2 regions of the Hoeflea phototrophica DFL-43 genome follow, and region 1 is predicted to be linked to the other one. Evidence: predicted binding sites of a transcription regulator. Region 1 holds the regulator's gene; the other holds the start of a gene.
The links. Region 1 encodes HrcA, which represses chaperone genes, less so after heat shock. Its sites were predicted from a motif close to GTTAGCACTCNCNNNNNGNGAGTGCTAAC; they were not measured.

Region 1 (7,536 bases):
CAGCGCCGGCAACACGGCAGCCGGGGTTGCCAGTTTCGGCAGCCGCTCGGCCTATTTCGGCAAGGTCTCCGCAGACCAGCTCGGCAAGATCTTCAGCCACGATATCCGCGCCCTGGGCGTGCATTTCGACACCAAGCCGCTCGAGGGCACGCCGCCGACCGCGCGCTCGATGATCTTCGTTACACCCGATGGCGAGCGTTCGATGAACACCTATCTAGGCGCCTGTGTGGAACTGGGACCAGAGGACATCGAAGCTGACGTCGTGGCAGACGCCAAGATCACCTATTTCGAGGGATATCTGTGGGATCCGCCACGGGCCAAGGATGCGATCCGCCAATGCGCAGAGATTGCCCACAAGAACGGCAGGGAAATGGCTATGACGCTGTCCGACCCGTTCTGCGTCGGGCGCTACCGAGACGAATTTCTCGATCTGATGCGCTCGGGCACAATCGATATTGTGTTCGCCAATGCCGACGAAGCAAAGTCGCTCTATGAGACCGACAATTTCGAGCATGCCATCGCCCAGCTCCGCAAGGATTGCAAGATCGCCGCCATTACCCGATCCGAACACGGATCGGTCATCATTCGCGGCGACGAGCGGGTCGACATTGACGCCATCGACATCGACGAGGTGGTCGACACCACCGGCGCCGGCGATCTGTACGCGGCGGGCTTCCTGCATGGCTACGCCAACGGCAAGCCGCTTGACGTCTGCGGCAAGCTCGGCAGCCTCGCTGCAGGTCTGGTGATCCAGCAGATCGGCCCGCGGCCGCTTCTGTCGCTCAAGGATGCAGCGGAAAAGTCGAAACTCGGCTGACCCGGACCGTGGCGGCAAGGTCCCGGTCAGGATGACCTGGACACAGGCAACCCTTGCTCGCGTCACACGTTTACAGAACGTCTTCGGGCGGACGGCCGGCACGTGAGCGGTAGGGCGAGAAGGCCCAGCCGTAGCGAATCGCGCCGCCACGCAAGGCGAAAGCGGCAATCACGCCCAACCCGGACCCGACAATGAGCGGCGCGCCCAGCAGGCTTGCGGCAATAAAGAAGGCCGAGCCCAGAAGAGCAGCGGAAACGTAGATTTCCGGGCGCATCAGCACCGAAGGCTCGCCAGAGAGAAGATCGCGCAGGATGCCGCCAAAGGTCGCCGTCATCATTCCCGTGACGACCGCGACAATGGGAGAACCAGTGAGGGCGAGCCCCTTTGCAGCGCCCATCACCGCGAAGGCTGCAAGCCCGATCGCATCGAGCCAGATCAGCAGCCGGTAGCGTGATTCCACAAGATGGACGGTGAAATAGACGATGGCCGCAACCGCCACGCAAACCACAAGATAGGCCGGTTTCTCGACCCAGAACACCGGCACATCACCCAGGATCAGGTCGCGGATCGTTCCGCCGCCGATGCCGGTGACAGCGGCCAGAAAGCCGAAGCCGATCAGATCGAGCTGTTTGCGCGAGGCGGACAGCGCACCAGTGGCGGCAAACACCGCCACGCCTGCATAATCGAGCCCTTCAAGCGGGGTCATGTCTACCTTCCGCCCGCCCCGAAAGCGGCGCTGTGATCCGGCAACCGGATTGATCAGTCGTCCTTGCCGTCGTCCTGATAGGCTTGAGCAGCATCGCTGACGGGAACATCCTTTGGACCACCCTTGGCGACACCAACCATTGCGGGACGAAGCATCCGGTCGGCAATCACATAACCGGGCTGAACCACCTCGATGACGGTGTTGTTGGGCACCTCGGTATTGGGCACCTCGAACATGGCCTGGTGAAAATTCGGATCGAATTTCTGGCCCTTCGGCTCAAGCTTGCGCACGCCATGGCGTTCAAGTGCCGACAGCATAGCCTTGCCGGTCAGTTCGACGCCCTCAATGAGAGTCTTGAGGCCGTTGTCCGTGGCATCATCAGCCTGCTCGGGAACAGCCGCAAGCGCGCGCTCGAGATTGTCGGAGACCTGCAGCATGTCGCGGGCAAAGCCCGAGATCGCATAGCTCTTTGCATCCTTGACGTCGCGGGCCGTGCGGCGGCGCAGGTTTTCCATCTCGGCTGCCATGCGCAGACGCTGATCCTTGAGCTCCTCGATTTCGGCCGTCAACGCGGCAATCGGATCGATTTCCTGCGGACTGTCAGCCTCTACGGAAGCGTCGGCCTCTGGCTTGTCGTGTTCGCGGCCTTGGCTTTCATCGCTCATGGTGTGGATGTCCTGTCTGTTGAATACAATGTCGATGGGGTTGACCCGCATATCGAGGTTCAGGGACCAAAAATCAAGGCCCGAGAGCCAAACAGGCAGGCTTGAGAGCCTATTTGCGCACCAGTCTGGAAACGAGCTGCGCGGTGTAATCCACCATTGGCACGATCCGCGCATAATTAAGCCGGGTCGGACCAATGATGCCGACAGCTCCGACAACCCGTTCCTCGCTGTCGCGCCAGGGGGCAACGATGACCGACGAGCCTGAAAGCGAAAACAGCTTGTTCTCCGAGCCTATGAAGATCCGCACACCCGAGCCTTCCTCGGCCGCCGTCATCAGTTCGGTAAGGTTTTCATTGCGTTCGAGTTCATCAAAGAGCATGCGCAGCCGGTCAAGTTCTTCGCCCTCGCTCACACCTTCGAGCAGATTGGCGCGTCCGCGCACGATCAGCCGCGCCGCGCCGGAGCCACCCTGGCTTCCGGCCCAGGCCGCCAGCCCGCGTTCGACCAGATCACGCGAGAGCGCATCAAGTTCATTGCGCACCTCGTCGGTGATCCGCTGCAGCTCGGCCCGGACCTCAGAGAGTGTCCGGCCAGCCAGATGTGCGTTTAAAAAATTCGCCGCTTCGACCAGCTGTCCGGCGGTCACGCCATCGGGCAGTTCCATGATGCGGTTTTCCACCTGATCATTGCCGCCCACCAGAACCACCAGCGCCCGTGACTGATCGAGCCTGATGAACTCGATGTGACGGATGGTGGAATCCTGCTTGGAGGCAATCACCAGCCCGGCGCCGCGGGTCATGCCCGAGAGCATCTGGCTTGCTTCGGTGAGCAATGTTTCAACCGGGCTGTTCTGATCGTTGGGGCGCACTTGACGCTCAATGCTTTCGCGCATTTCTGGCTGCAGGTCGCCAACCTGCATGAAGGCGTCGACAAAGAAGCGCAGGCCTTTCTGGGTGGGCAGACGGCCGGCGCTCACATGCGGCGCATAGATCAGCCCCAGATCTTCCAGATCGCTCATCACGTTGCGGATCGACGCGGGCGACAGAGACATTGGCAGCATGCGCGACAGGCTGCGAGATCCCAATGGATCACCCGACTCCATGTAGCTTTCCACCAGTGCGCGGAAGATCTCCCGCGAGCGGTCGTCAAGCTCGCCGGCAAGTTCGGCCGGCAGTGCTGTCCTGTCCATGCTCATATTGTATCCTCGGGCCCGCGCTGATGCCTGACCCTGTTCAACGCGAATATAGGGATTTGCCGCACGACAAGAAAGGGGTACGACCAGTTCAGGAGCATCCGGGCTTCCCGGCGCCGCAAGCGGCCTGCGGTGAAAACAGACGGTTTTGCTTTGCATATTGGCTGCCCTGCCGATAGAAGGCGGCTCAATTGAATTTAGGAGACACAGTATGCGTCCATCGGGCCGGAAGACAGATCAGATGCGGGCGGTCAGCTTCGAGCGCGGCGTGTCCAAACACGCCGAGGGCTCCTGCCTGGTCAAGTTCGGCGATACCCACGTGCTGTGCACCGCAAGTCTTGAGGAACGCGTTCCACCGTGGCTGCGCAATGGTGGCAAGGGCTGGGTGACAGCTGAATACGGCATGCTGCCGCGTTCGACTGGCGACCGCATGCGCCGCGAGGCAACGTCCGGAAAGCAGGGCGGGCGCACGCTTGAGATTCAGCGTCTGATCGGCCGCTCGCTGCGTGCGGTTGTCGATCTGCCGGCACTTGGCGAGCGCCAGATCACGGTGGATTGCGATGTCATCCAGGCCGATGGCGGCACACGGACCGCAGCCATCACCGGTGCCTGGATCGCGCTGCATGATTGTCTGAAATGGATGGAAGAGCGTTCGATGGTCAAGGTCGAGCGGGTGCTCAAGGATCATGTGGCAGCCGTTTCCTGCGGTATTTTCGCCGGCCAGGCGGTGACGGATCTCGACTATCTCGAAGATTCCTCTGCTGAAACCGATGCCAATTTCGTCATGACCGGTACCGGCGGTATCGTCGAAATTCAGGGCACCGCCGAGGGCGAACCCTTCACCGAAGAACAACTCGGGCAACTGATGGGGCTGGCCAAGGCCGCGATCAACGACCTGGTGGCGCTGCAAAAAAGCGCAGTAGCCTGAGGCAAGGGAAACACTGATCTGATGGCACACGCACCGCTCACGGAAATTCTGGTCGCAAGCCACAATGCAGGCAAGATTGCAGAAATCCGCGATCTGTTCGGCCCGCTCGGTGTTGCCGTCACATCGGCGGCGGAGCTCAATCTTCCTGAGCCTGAGGAAACCGGCGACACGTTTGAAGCCAATGCCGCGACCAAGGCGCTGGCAGCCGCCACCGCGTCGGGCAAGATCGCGCTGTCGGATGACTCCGGCCTGATTGTCGACGCGCTTGACGGCGCGCCGGGTGTCTACACCGCGGACTGGGCGACCCTGCCCGATGGCAGCCGCGATTTCGCTGTTGCCATGCAGAAGGTCGAGGATGCGCTCCAGGCCCGCGGTGCGCTCACCGAGGCGAAACGCACCGGACGGTTTGTGAGCATGTTGTGCCTGGCGACACCGGATGGTGACGTCAGTTTCTATCGCGGCGAAGCCGATGGCGTGATGGTCTGGCCGCCGCGCGGGACTTCCGGGTTCGGCTATGATCCGGTGTTCCGGCCGGACGGGCACACCCGCACATTCGGCGAGATGACGGCGGAGGAAAAGCACGGCTGGAAACCCGGCCAGGCGACGGCAACGTCGCACCGGGCACGTGCCTTCAAGCTGTTTGCCGAGCAACGCCTGGGCGTCCCCGTCACGTGAGCGGCCTCGTCGATCAGGCCGAAGCTCCGGATCCCCTGGCCGCGATGGCGAAGGCCCGCAGCAATGCGTTCAAGGACGGGCTGGCGCCAGACACCGGCAAGCCCGGTTTCGCGGTCTATCTGCATTGGCCATTCTGTGCCGCCAAATGCCCCTATTGCGATTTCAACAGCCATGTGCGCCATGAGGGCATCGACCAGCAGGCCTATATCGATGCGTTTCGCGCCGAGATCGCTGCGATGCGGAAGCTGTCAGGTCCGCAAGTGGTCACCAGCATCTTCTTCGGTGGCGGCACGCCATCGCTGATGCACCCGGAAACCGTTGCCGCCATCCTTGACGCGGTGCACGAAACTTGGGTTGTCCCCGAAGGCATCGAGATCACACTGGAGGCCAATCCATCAAGCGTTGAAGCGGGCCGCTTCCGCGGCTACCGCGCCGCTGGCGTCAACCGGGTGTCGATGGGCGTTCAGGCACTCAATGACAGGGACCTCAAACGGCTGGGCCGGCTGCATGACCGGGCCGAGGCGCTGAGAGCCATCGGGCTGGCGCGGGACATCTTTCCAAGGATGTCCTTTGATCTGATCTATGCGCGGCCTGACCAGACGCCCCACGCCTGGGAAGCCGAGCTTAAGGAAGCGATTTCGCTCGCCGCCGACCACCTCTCGCTCTACCAGCTCACGATCGAGGAAGGCACGCCGTTTTATGGCCTGCACAAGGCGGGCAAACTGATCGTGCCCGATGGTGATCTCTCGGCCGAACTCTATGAGCTCACCCAGAGCGTCTGCGAAGCCCATGGGCTGCCCGCCTATGAAGTCTCCAATCACGCCCGCCCGGGCGCCGAGAGCCGTCACAATCTCACCTATTGGCGCTATGGCGATTATGCCGGGATCGGGCCCGGCGCACATGGGCGGTTGACCACCTCGGCAGGCAAGATCGCCACGGCGACCGAACGGACGCCCGAGACATGGCTAACAAGCGTCGCGGACCGTGGCCATGGCATGAGCGAAAGCGAAGTGTTGGGCACCAGTGAGCAGGCCGACGAATTGTTGCTGATGGGATTGCGACTGCGCGAAGGGGTCGATCTCGGCCGCTGGCAAGCCCTGTCCGGCCACCGGCTGGATGCCGAGCGGGTCGAGTTTCTGATCGATCACGGCATGATCGAAACGATGGGCAAGGACCGGATCCGCTGCACGCCGCAAGGCATGCTGGTGCTTGACGCCGTGGTGGCCGATCTGGCGACCTGAAGGTTGTCGGATGCTGCTGTCTGTGACGCCGGGCGGCAAGAGATCAGATCACCTGTCGGGTCACAGCAATTCCTGCGAAAGCAGGGACCGGTTTCGTACCGGCAACTGCGTCAAAGCAGTAACCCAAGGCATTTTTCGGTGGTTCCGTGCTCAGCGGGAATGACTGGCTCGGCGTCGCACCTATAGGAATCACCGTCGCCTGTACCAGAGTTTCTTAACAATTTGCCGAGACACTACTCTGGATTGAAGCATATTTGTGCAAGCAATTGCACTCCACCCTGAGCACCTCAACCGCGTGTTTGGAGGATCGATAAATGTCAGGCATGGGTCCGCTTCCCGGCAGTGCGATGGGGCGTGTCACAACGACCCTCGTTGTGGCTGTTGCCCTGTCTATCCTGATCACTGCAACACTTGGTTACGTCAAGGTGTCTGAGTTGACAGCGACCAACTCAGCCATTCGGATTGACCGCGCAGCGCGCACAGCAGTCGCCACTATTACGCACGATCTCAAGAGCGAGTTTGAATCGGTTCTGGATGAAGAAGGCAGACCTCTCGCCGTTCGCCTCAAATATGACAACGCGGAGACCGCTCTTTCATTTCGCGATGAGCATAGCGTGTTGCTCAACGAGATTGCCAGGGTCAACCAAGGGGCGGCCAATCTTTTCAAGTTCAATCGCCAGACTGACGGGTTTGACCGTTTTGCAACCACATTCCGCAAGCCGGACGGATCAATGCCGCCGCCGATGTCGATCAGCGCCGGCCATCCGGCTTATGCAAGTTTGGCAGCCGGCAAGCCCTTCCTGGGTGAGGTGCCGGTCATGGGGCGTTTGCGGCTGGCTTACCTCACGCCGATTGTCTCGTCTGCTGGCACTGTTGAAGGTGCACTGGCCGTGGATGTTGGCTGGGTGGATGATCTGATTGTCGCGCGGACCGAACTGGGCAGCGAAATGATGGTCACCGCCGGACTTCTCCTGCTCATCGTCGCGTTCTTTGGCGCAGCCTTCATGGCATGGCAGCTCGAGCCCATCCGGATTCTGGCCGGCTATGCGGACGATCTGGCAGACAACCGGCAGAGCACAAAGGTCCCTTTCAAAGACAGCAAGGACGAGTTCGGTGCCCTGGCCCTCGCACTTGAACGGCTTGCCAATCTTCAGCACCGGCTGGCTGGCATCGCATACACTGATCAAATCACGGGATTGGGCAACCGCAGCCGCTATCTGGCCGATCTCGAAGCCGCCGTGGCCGAGACCCGCTCCGGATCTGCGCAATGGTGCCTGCTGCACCTGGATCTCGACAATTTCTTCCAGATCAA
Region 2 (7,536 bases), 760 kb from region 1:
GCTGGCGTCTGCCCCCTTGGGCGCATGTTGCTCGGCATGGTCGGTGCGCAACGGACCCGGGAAGGCGACTGTGATCGAGACGCCACGGGCTTTCGCAACCTTGCGCATCCCCTTGGCAAAGACCGCCAAAGCATCCTTGGAGGCACCATAGCTGGCCGCTCCGGGATACCCGGTGAAATGCGACAACGACGACACAAAGACCATCGCCGCACCCGGCCGCAGTGCCTGGGCTTCCAGAAGCCGCGCGGCAGTGATCATCGGGGCCTCGGTGTTGACACGCAACACATCAAGATGAGCATTGAGACTGATCGCCTCGAAGCGGCCGGTAGCGCTGATCCCAGCATTGAGAACCACCAGATCGAACGGACCTTCGGCCATGATGTTGCCAAGCGCTGCGTCAAGTTGCGCGCGATCGGACAGATCGCACTGTATGTATTGTGAAGCGTCGGCATCGCTCATTTGACCATTGCCGGTTGAGGCTGGCGGGTTGCGGTCAAGCGAGACCACATGGAAATCATGGGCCTGCAACCAGCGAACACAGGCAGCCCCAAGCCCGGCGCTGCCGCCGGTGACGAGCGCGCGCTTTCCAGACATGCTCATAGGCCCCGTCCCGTAAACGAACCGCCATTGAGAAATCGCACCCAGGAGGTGGTGACCGGCGAACGCCGTCCCGCAATTGCAGAGGCCATCATCTTGGCGACATCGTCCACACTTAGAAACAAGGCGCGCATCCGGCCCGGATCATAGCCGGCCTTGTCGTGCATGTCGGTCTTTGTGGGTCCAGGGTGGATGATCTGCACCGCAATCTGCCCGCCCCATTCGGACCGGAGTGCACGGGCAAGGCCATGCAGCCCTGCCTTGGAGGCGGCATAGGCGGGAATTGTGGCCGATCCCTTGTGTGCGACCGACCCCACCAGCGTGAGCGTGCCTCTGGACTTTTCCAGAAACGGATACAGCGCCCGGGCCTGTGCGATGGCGGCGGCGAGATTGACATCGAGCGTCTGCCGGATCGCTTCGGTGGTGTCGATGCCGCTCTTTGGCGCCAGGCCAATGCCGGCGTTGAGCACGGCATTGTCGAGCCCGTCCCAGCCCTGTTCGCGAATGCCTTCGACAAGCGCAGATGCAGAGGCTTCAGGCTGGCTCTGATCGGCGACAATGTAGGCGCTGCCTGCGGGGATCAGTTCGGCCACGTCTTCGTGCGGCTTGCGTCCTGAAAGCAGCAACTGATGCCGTCCGGCAAATCTTTTGGCGAGCGCCAGTCCGATCCCGGCATTACCGCCGGTGATCAGGATACGCCGCGACTTGCCGCCGATCATGTTGCGGTCTCGAAGTTGAGCGCCGCATCAAGCGGCGAAAGCGGTGCGATGGTTTCCAAAACCGCCCTCGCCTCGGCTTCATCGGTTTTCATTTGCGCCACCAATGGATCGAGGCCGTCGAATTTCTCTTCGCCGCGAAGATAGGACACCAGCGAAACCGTGCAGGTCTCGCCGTAGAGATCGCCGGCAAAGTCGAACAGGTAGGTTTCAAGCAGCAAATCCGCGCCGTCCTTATCAACCGTGGGACGACGTCCGAAGCTTGCGACGCCATCATAGACCGCGCCATTGGCCCGCCGGAAACGCACAGCATAGATACCCGGCCTTAGCGCGGTCTCGGGTGGCAGCGCCATATTGGCGGTCGGATATCCAAGCGTGCGGCCAAGTTTCTTGCCGTGAAGAATCTCAGCCGACACCGCATAGCGATAGCCTAAAAGGCCGGCGGCGAGCGCAACATCGCCTGCAGCCAGAGCTTCACGCACCCTGCTGGAGGAGACCACATCACCGTTCTCGTCGCTGAAGGCATCGACCAGCGTCACTCCAAAACCGTGCTGCTCGCCAGCCTGCATCAGATAATCGGGATTGCCTTCCCGGCCCTTGCCGAAATGGAAATCGAAGCCTGTCACCACATGGCGGACTCCAAGGTGACCACACAGAATGTTGGTGACAAATTCCTGAGCACTTTGCGAGGAAAACGCTTTGCTGAAAGGATGCTCGATCACGGCATCAAAGCCCAGTTGCCCCAGAATCCTTGCCTTCATCGGCGCAGGCGTGAGCCGGAACACCGGTTCATCGGGACGGAACACCGTGCGTGGATGCGGCTCAAAGGTGAGAACGGATGCCGGCGCACCCAGGCTTGCCGCTGTCTCCGTTGCACGCGCCAGAACGGCCTGGTGACCGCGATGCATTCCGTCGAAATTGCCGATCGCAACCACGCCATGCTTGAGTTCGCCTGCAAAACCGCTGACATCGTGAAATCGCCGCGCCATTTTCCGCCCCATCATGCTCCGCTCAGGCAAGCCATTCCATCCAGAATGCGGGAGCCAGGCCCTCCGCATCCAGAAACGCCTGCAAACGGGTCTCGTCGGTGGCACGGCCGGAAATGTAATGCCGGGCATGAATACCGCGGGCAATGAAGACCGCCTCAAAACCATTGTCGAGCGCGCCGCGAATGTCTGTGGAGGCACCGTCGCCGATCGCCAGGGTTCTCGACTTGTCAACGCCGGCGCGCAGCGCCTGGGCGCGTGCCATTGCCTCACGGTAGATCGGCGCATGCGGCTTGCCTGCAATCCGGGTTTCGCCCCCCAATTCCGCATAGAGATCCGCGATCGCACCAGCGCATGGCACCAAACGGTCGCCGCGCTCGACCACCCGGTCCGGATTGGCACAAATGAACGGCAGATCGCGCGCCTTGAATCCCTGCAGCAAGCTCCGGTAGTTCTCCGCCTGCTCGGTCTCGTCATCAAACAGGCCGGTGCACAGAACGGCCTTGGCGGCGCCGGGATCTACCAGCTCGACGTCGAGCCCTTCGACCAGCGCCATATCGCGCTCGGGCCCGAGAAAATAAATCTGTTTCGGTCCTTCAGAGACCAGCTGGCGCGTCACATCACCCGAGGTGACAATGTCGTCCCAGCACTCGGGATCGACACCGATGGTCTCGAATTGCCGGATTACGCCCTGGGCCGGCCTGGGCGAATTGGTAATCAGAATGACTGCCTGGCCGCGTGCACGCGCCGCTTTGAGCGCCTCAACCGACAGCGGAAAGGGGTTGACGCCGTTGTGTATGACGCCCCATACGTCGCACAGCAGCACGTCGGCATGCTCGGTCAGCTGATCCAGGTCGGTGATCTTGCGTGGCATATGTGACAGTTCCTTTTGCGAGAAAGGATGTCGCGCAGCTTGTGCCCGAATACAAGAGCCGGATCGCATTTTGCGTCTTGAGCGCAAAAAACCGGACATCGAATCGCTGGCCAATCCCTTGACACTTCCAGAACGCATCCTTATCTCCGCCCCGTTAGCACTCGCGAGGAGTGAGTGCTAACGCATCTTCATGAGGCTCAATTCAGGGCCCTCAGCCGCTAATGTCATTCGATCGAGGAATATAGACAATGGCAAAAACCAAGTTCCGTCCGCTCCACGACCGCGTTGTCGTCCGTCGTGTCGAGTCCGAAGAGAAAACCAAAGGCGGGATCATCATTCCGGATACCGCCAAGGAAAAGCCGCAGGAAGGCGAAGTCATTGCTGTTGGCACGGGCGTCCGTGACGATGCCGGCAAGCTCGTCGCCCTGGACGTCAAGGCTGGCGACCGCGTGCTGTTCGGCAAATGGTCCGGCACCGAAGTCAAGCTTGATGGCGAAGACCTTCTGATCATGAAGGAAAGCGACATCATGGGTGTCCTCGGTTAATCCGAAAACCCCTTGAATTCGAAATCAAATTAATGCCTCAACACGATGGGCCAAGGCCCGGGAGTTAAGTGAAATGGCTGCTAAAGAAGTTAAATTCGGTCGTACCGCTCGCGAGAAAATGCTGCGCGGCGTCGACATCCTCGCCGATGCGGTGAAGGTAACGCTCGGCCCGAAAGGCCGCAACGTCATCATCGACAAGTCCTTTGGCGCTCCGCGCATCACCAAGGACGGCGTGACCGTTGCCAAGGAAATCGAACTGGAAGACAAGTTCGAAAACATGGGCGCACAGATGGTGCGTGAAGTTGCGTCGAAGACCAACGACATCGCCGGTGACGGCACCACCTCTGCAACCGTTCTAGCCCAGGCGATCGTTCGCGAAGGCGCCAAGGCTGTTGCTGCCGGCATGAACCCAATGGACCTGAAGCGCGGCGTCGATCTGGCCGTGACCGAAGTCATCGCTGACCTTCTCAAGAAGGCCAAGAAGATCAAGACCTCCGCTGAAGTCGAGCAGGTCGGCACGATCTCTGCCAATGGCGAAACACAGATCGGCAAGGACATTGCCGAAGCCATGCAGCGCGTTGGCAATGAAGGCGTGATCACCGTCGAGGAAGCCAAGACCGCTGAAAGCGAACTGGAAGTCGTCGAAGGCATGCAGTTCGACCGCGGCTACCTGTCGCCATACTTCGTCACCAATCCCGACAAGATGGTTGCCGAACTGGAAGATGCCTACATCCTGCTTCACGAAAAGAAGCTCTCGAACCTTCAGGCAATGCTGCCGGTGCTCGAGTCGGTTGTTCAGACTTCCAAGCCGCTTCTGATCATCTCGGAAGACGTTGAAGGCGAAGCGCTTGCGACCCTCGTGGTCAACAAGCTGCGCGGCGGCCTCAAGATCGCAGCCGTCAAGGCACCTGGCTTCGGCGACCGCCGCAAGGCAATGCTCGAAGACATCGCGATCCTGACCGGCGGCCAGGTGATTTCCGAGGACATCGGCATCAAGCTCGAAAACGTGACCCTGGAAATGCTTGGCCGCGCCAAGAAGGTCTCGATCACCAAGGAAAACACCACCATTGTTGATGGCGCTGGCAAGAAGAAGGAAATCGAAGGCCGGATCGCTCAGATCAAGGCCCAGATCGAGGAAACTTCTTCCGACTACGACCGTGAAAAGCTGCAGGAACGTCTGGCCAAGCTGGCCGGCGGTGTTGCCGTTATCCGCGTTGGCGGCTCCACGGAAGTGGAAGTCAAGGAGCGCAAGGACCGCGTCGACGACGCGCTCAACGCGACCCGCGCTGCTGTTCAGGAAGGCATCGTGCCTGGTGGCGGAACCGCGCTTCTGCGCGCTTCGGGTGCGATCAAGGTCAAGGGCGCCAATGCCGACCAGGAAGCCGGCATCAACATTGTTCGCCGCGCTCTGCAGGCACCTTGCCGCCAGATCGCAGAAAACGCTGGTGATGAAGCTTCGATCGTCGTGGGCAAGATCCTCGACCAGAAGAGCGACACCTTCGGCTACAATGCCCAGACCGGTGAGTATGGCGACATGATCACCATGGGCATCGTTGATCCCGTCAAGGTCGTGCGCACCGCACTCCAGGACGCAGCTTCGGTTGCTGGCCTGCTGATCACCACCGAAGCCATGATTGCTGAACTTCCTAAGAAGGAAGGTGCAGCTGGCGGCGGCATGCCTGACATGGGCGGAATGGGCGGCATGGGCGGCATGATGTAAGAGGCTTCACGCCTCTTGCTTGCAGCCTGCAAGCCTTGCTCCTCACACGCACTTCGCGATCATTTTGCGCGGCGCAGTAGAAGGGGTTCACGATTGGGGTGGTCTTCGGACCACCCTTTTTTCGTTTACTTTCGCAAGGTGCTAAATCTGGCAATAGATTTCCTTCCCAATTTAACAGTATTTTAAACTTTAACCGAAGATAAAGGATGCGATTGATTCATTTGGAGTGCCGGGTTACACGAACCGGGCTGCCTGTTTGTCGCGTTTTTTGGAGCTTGAATAATGTCTTTGTGCTTCCCGCGAGCCGCGCGGGTGCGCAGCAGAGTTCAATCAGGCTCACCCTGATAGCGAATGATTCGTTTTGGGAATTGCAGGATAAATGAAGTAAATTCAGCTACCAGATGCCCGGAGCCGGTCTTGTTCAAGATCACAAAATCAAACAATACATTCGATTTTGCTGCGCAGTCGCAGAATTTTGCTGCGCCCGACTATGACCTTATCTCGCGTTTTTGCCGTTTCGAAAGGTGGACAGCCGACCTCTCAACCGGCGTGTTCCGGCTGGGTCCAACCGCACAGCAACATCACGAGCTAAACGGAAATTCCAATATCGGGCTTCTCAATCTGGTACAGTGTTACGATCCCGAACATCGCCAACACGTGCTTGAACTGTTCGAAAAGGCTGCCATGGTCTCTTCGTCCTTTTGTTTCTCGACCACCATTGTCATGGATGACAAGAGCCATGTTCCCGTGATGTGCATTGGGGAATCGTCGGATTTTTCGGACATGGGCGGCGGTACGATTGAGGGTGTTTTCGTGTTCGCCAGTTTCAAGGTCGAACAGACCATAGGTGTTTTCAACCAGTAACCCTTGCAAGCTGTCCCGCAGATCAAGGCGTGCGGCAGAGTCCTGCCACCGGACAAAGCGCTCGCGCATCGTTTCGGATTTTCTGATCAAGCCAGTTCCATAGTCGGGTGAGAAGATCCCGTCCGGATCCTCGCGTCAATTGGTTTGGGTTTGCCCTTCCTTGCTTTCTTGAGATTCGCCCCATCTTATTGGGTACAGGAGATGGTGAATGTATGTGGCAGAACCTGAGAACGTTGAGGATTACCCCAGACCGCCGGCGATCGAGCCGTTCAACTGCTCTGTGCTGGTGCGTTTCGGAGGTGAATTGATCGTCCAGTCGGAGATTGGTTTCCGCATTCTGGAGACCTATCATCCTCCAACGTTCTATCTGCCCATCGATGCGTTTGCCAAAGACGCGTTGCGCCCGTCGCACGGACGGCAAACGAGGTGCGAATGGAAGGGGCAGGCCAATTATTTTGATCTGGTGGCCGGCGACCATGTGGCTGAGCGCGCGGCATGGACCTATCGCGAGCCGGACCCCCGATATGCCCAGCTGCGAGACCATCTGGCCCTTTACGCCGAGCCGATGGACGAGATTCTCGTGGATGGTGTCCGGGTGATCCCCCAACCGGGAAACTTTTACGGTGGGTGGGTGACGCCAAACATCAAAGGCCCGATCAAGGGCGCACCGGGGACGATGCATTGGTAGCTATTTTGTGAACAATATGTTTCTGTATGTTCATCTTTCGTAGTTTGGGTGATAGCGCTATTGAAGCTGAGAATTTACCCAACGGAGAATCACATGTCGTCCAACCTTCAACTTCTTGTTGCGCGCATACTGCTCAGCGTCATCTTTATCACGGCCGGTTACGGCAAACTCAATGGCGTCGAGGGGACTGCCGGCTACATGAGCAGCCTGGGCATTCCGCTTGCCTCGGTTACTGTCTGGCTTGTGATTGCGCTGGAGCTTCTCGGTGGCCTGGCCATCCTGGCCGGCTTCTTCACCCGCTACGTTGCATGGGCTCTGGCCGCTTTCTGCATCGCATCGGGCTTTCTCGCGCACTTCCAGCCGGAAGATCAGATGCAGATGATCATGTTCATGAAGAACCTCGCCATCACCGGCGGCTTCCTGGCACTCGCCGTCAGCGGCCCGGGCGCATGGTCCGTGGACGCCCGACGCGCCTAAATCTGGTTTACAGCCAAACCCATCATTCAAGCGGCCTCCGGGGAAACCCGGGGGCCGTTTTTATCTGAC

Region 2: a site for HrcA is predicted at 3,327-3,355, ahead of groES (co-chaperone GroES). Genes of this name have one in related genera too.

What each region holds. Positions count from the first base shown of each region.
Region 1 is NZ_CM002917.1:358,407-365,942, reverse strand. It holds gene HPDFL43_RS01745 (adenosine kinase) at 1-817, shown strand, start outside; gene HPDFL43_RS01740 (trimeric intracellular cation channel family protein) at 888-1,523, opposite strand; gene grpE (nucleotide exchange factor GrpE) at 1,577-2,188, opposite strand; gene hrcA (heat-inducible transcriptional repressor HrcA) at 2,298-3,383, opposite strand; gene rph (ribonuclease PH) at 3,592-4,308, shown strand; gene HPDFL43_RS01720 (non-canonical purine NTP pyrophosphatase) at 4,330-4,983, shown strand; gene hemW (radical SAM family heme chaperone HemW) at 5,028-6,224, shown strand; gene HPDFL43_RS01710 (bifunctional diguanylate cyclase/phosphodiesterase) at 6,539-7,536, shown strand, end outside.
Region 2 is NZ_CM002917.1:1,117,743-1,125,278, reverse strand. It holds gene HPDFL43_RS05305 (SDR family NAD(P)-dependent oxidoreductase) at 1-600, opposite strand, end outside; gene HPDFL43_RS05300 (SDR family NAD(P)-dependent oxidoreductase) at 597-1,316, opposite strand; gene HPDFL43_RS05295 (bifunctional riboflavin kinase/FAD synthetase) at 1,313-2,302, opposite strand; gene HPDFL43_RS05290 (TIGR01459 family HAD-type hydrolase) at 2,325-3,173, opposite strand; gene groES (co-chaperone GroES) at 3,422-3,718, shown strand; gene groL (chaperonin GroEL) at 3,792-5,438, shown strand; gene HPDFL43_RS05275 (hypothetical protein) at 5,856-6,302, shown strand; gene HPDFL43_RS05270 (DUF427 domain-containing protein) at 6,511-6,990, shown strand; gene HPDFL43_RS05265 (DoxX family protein) at 7,084-7,467, shown strand.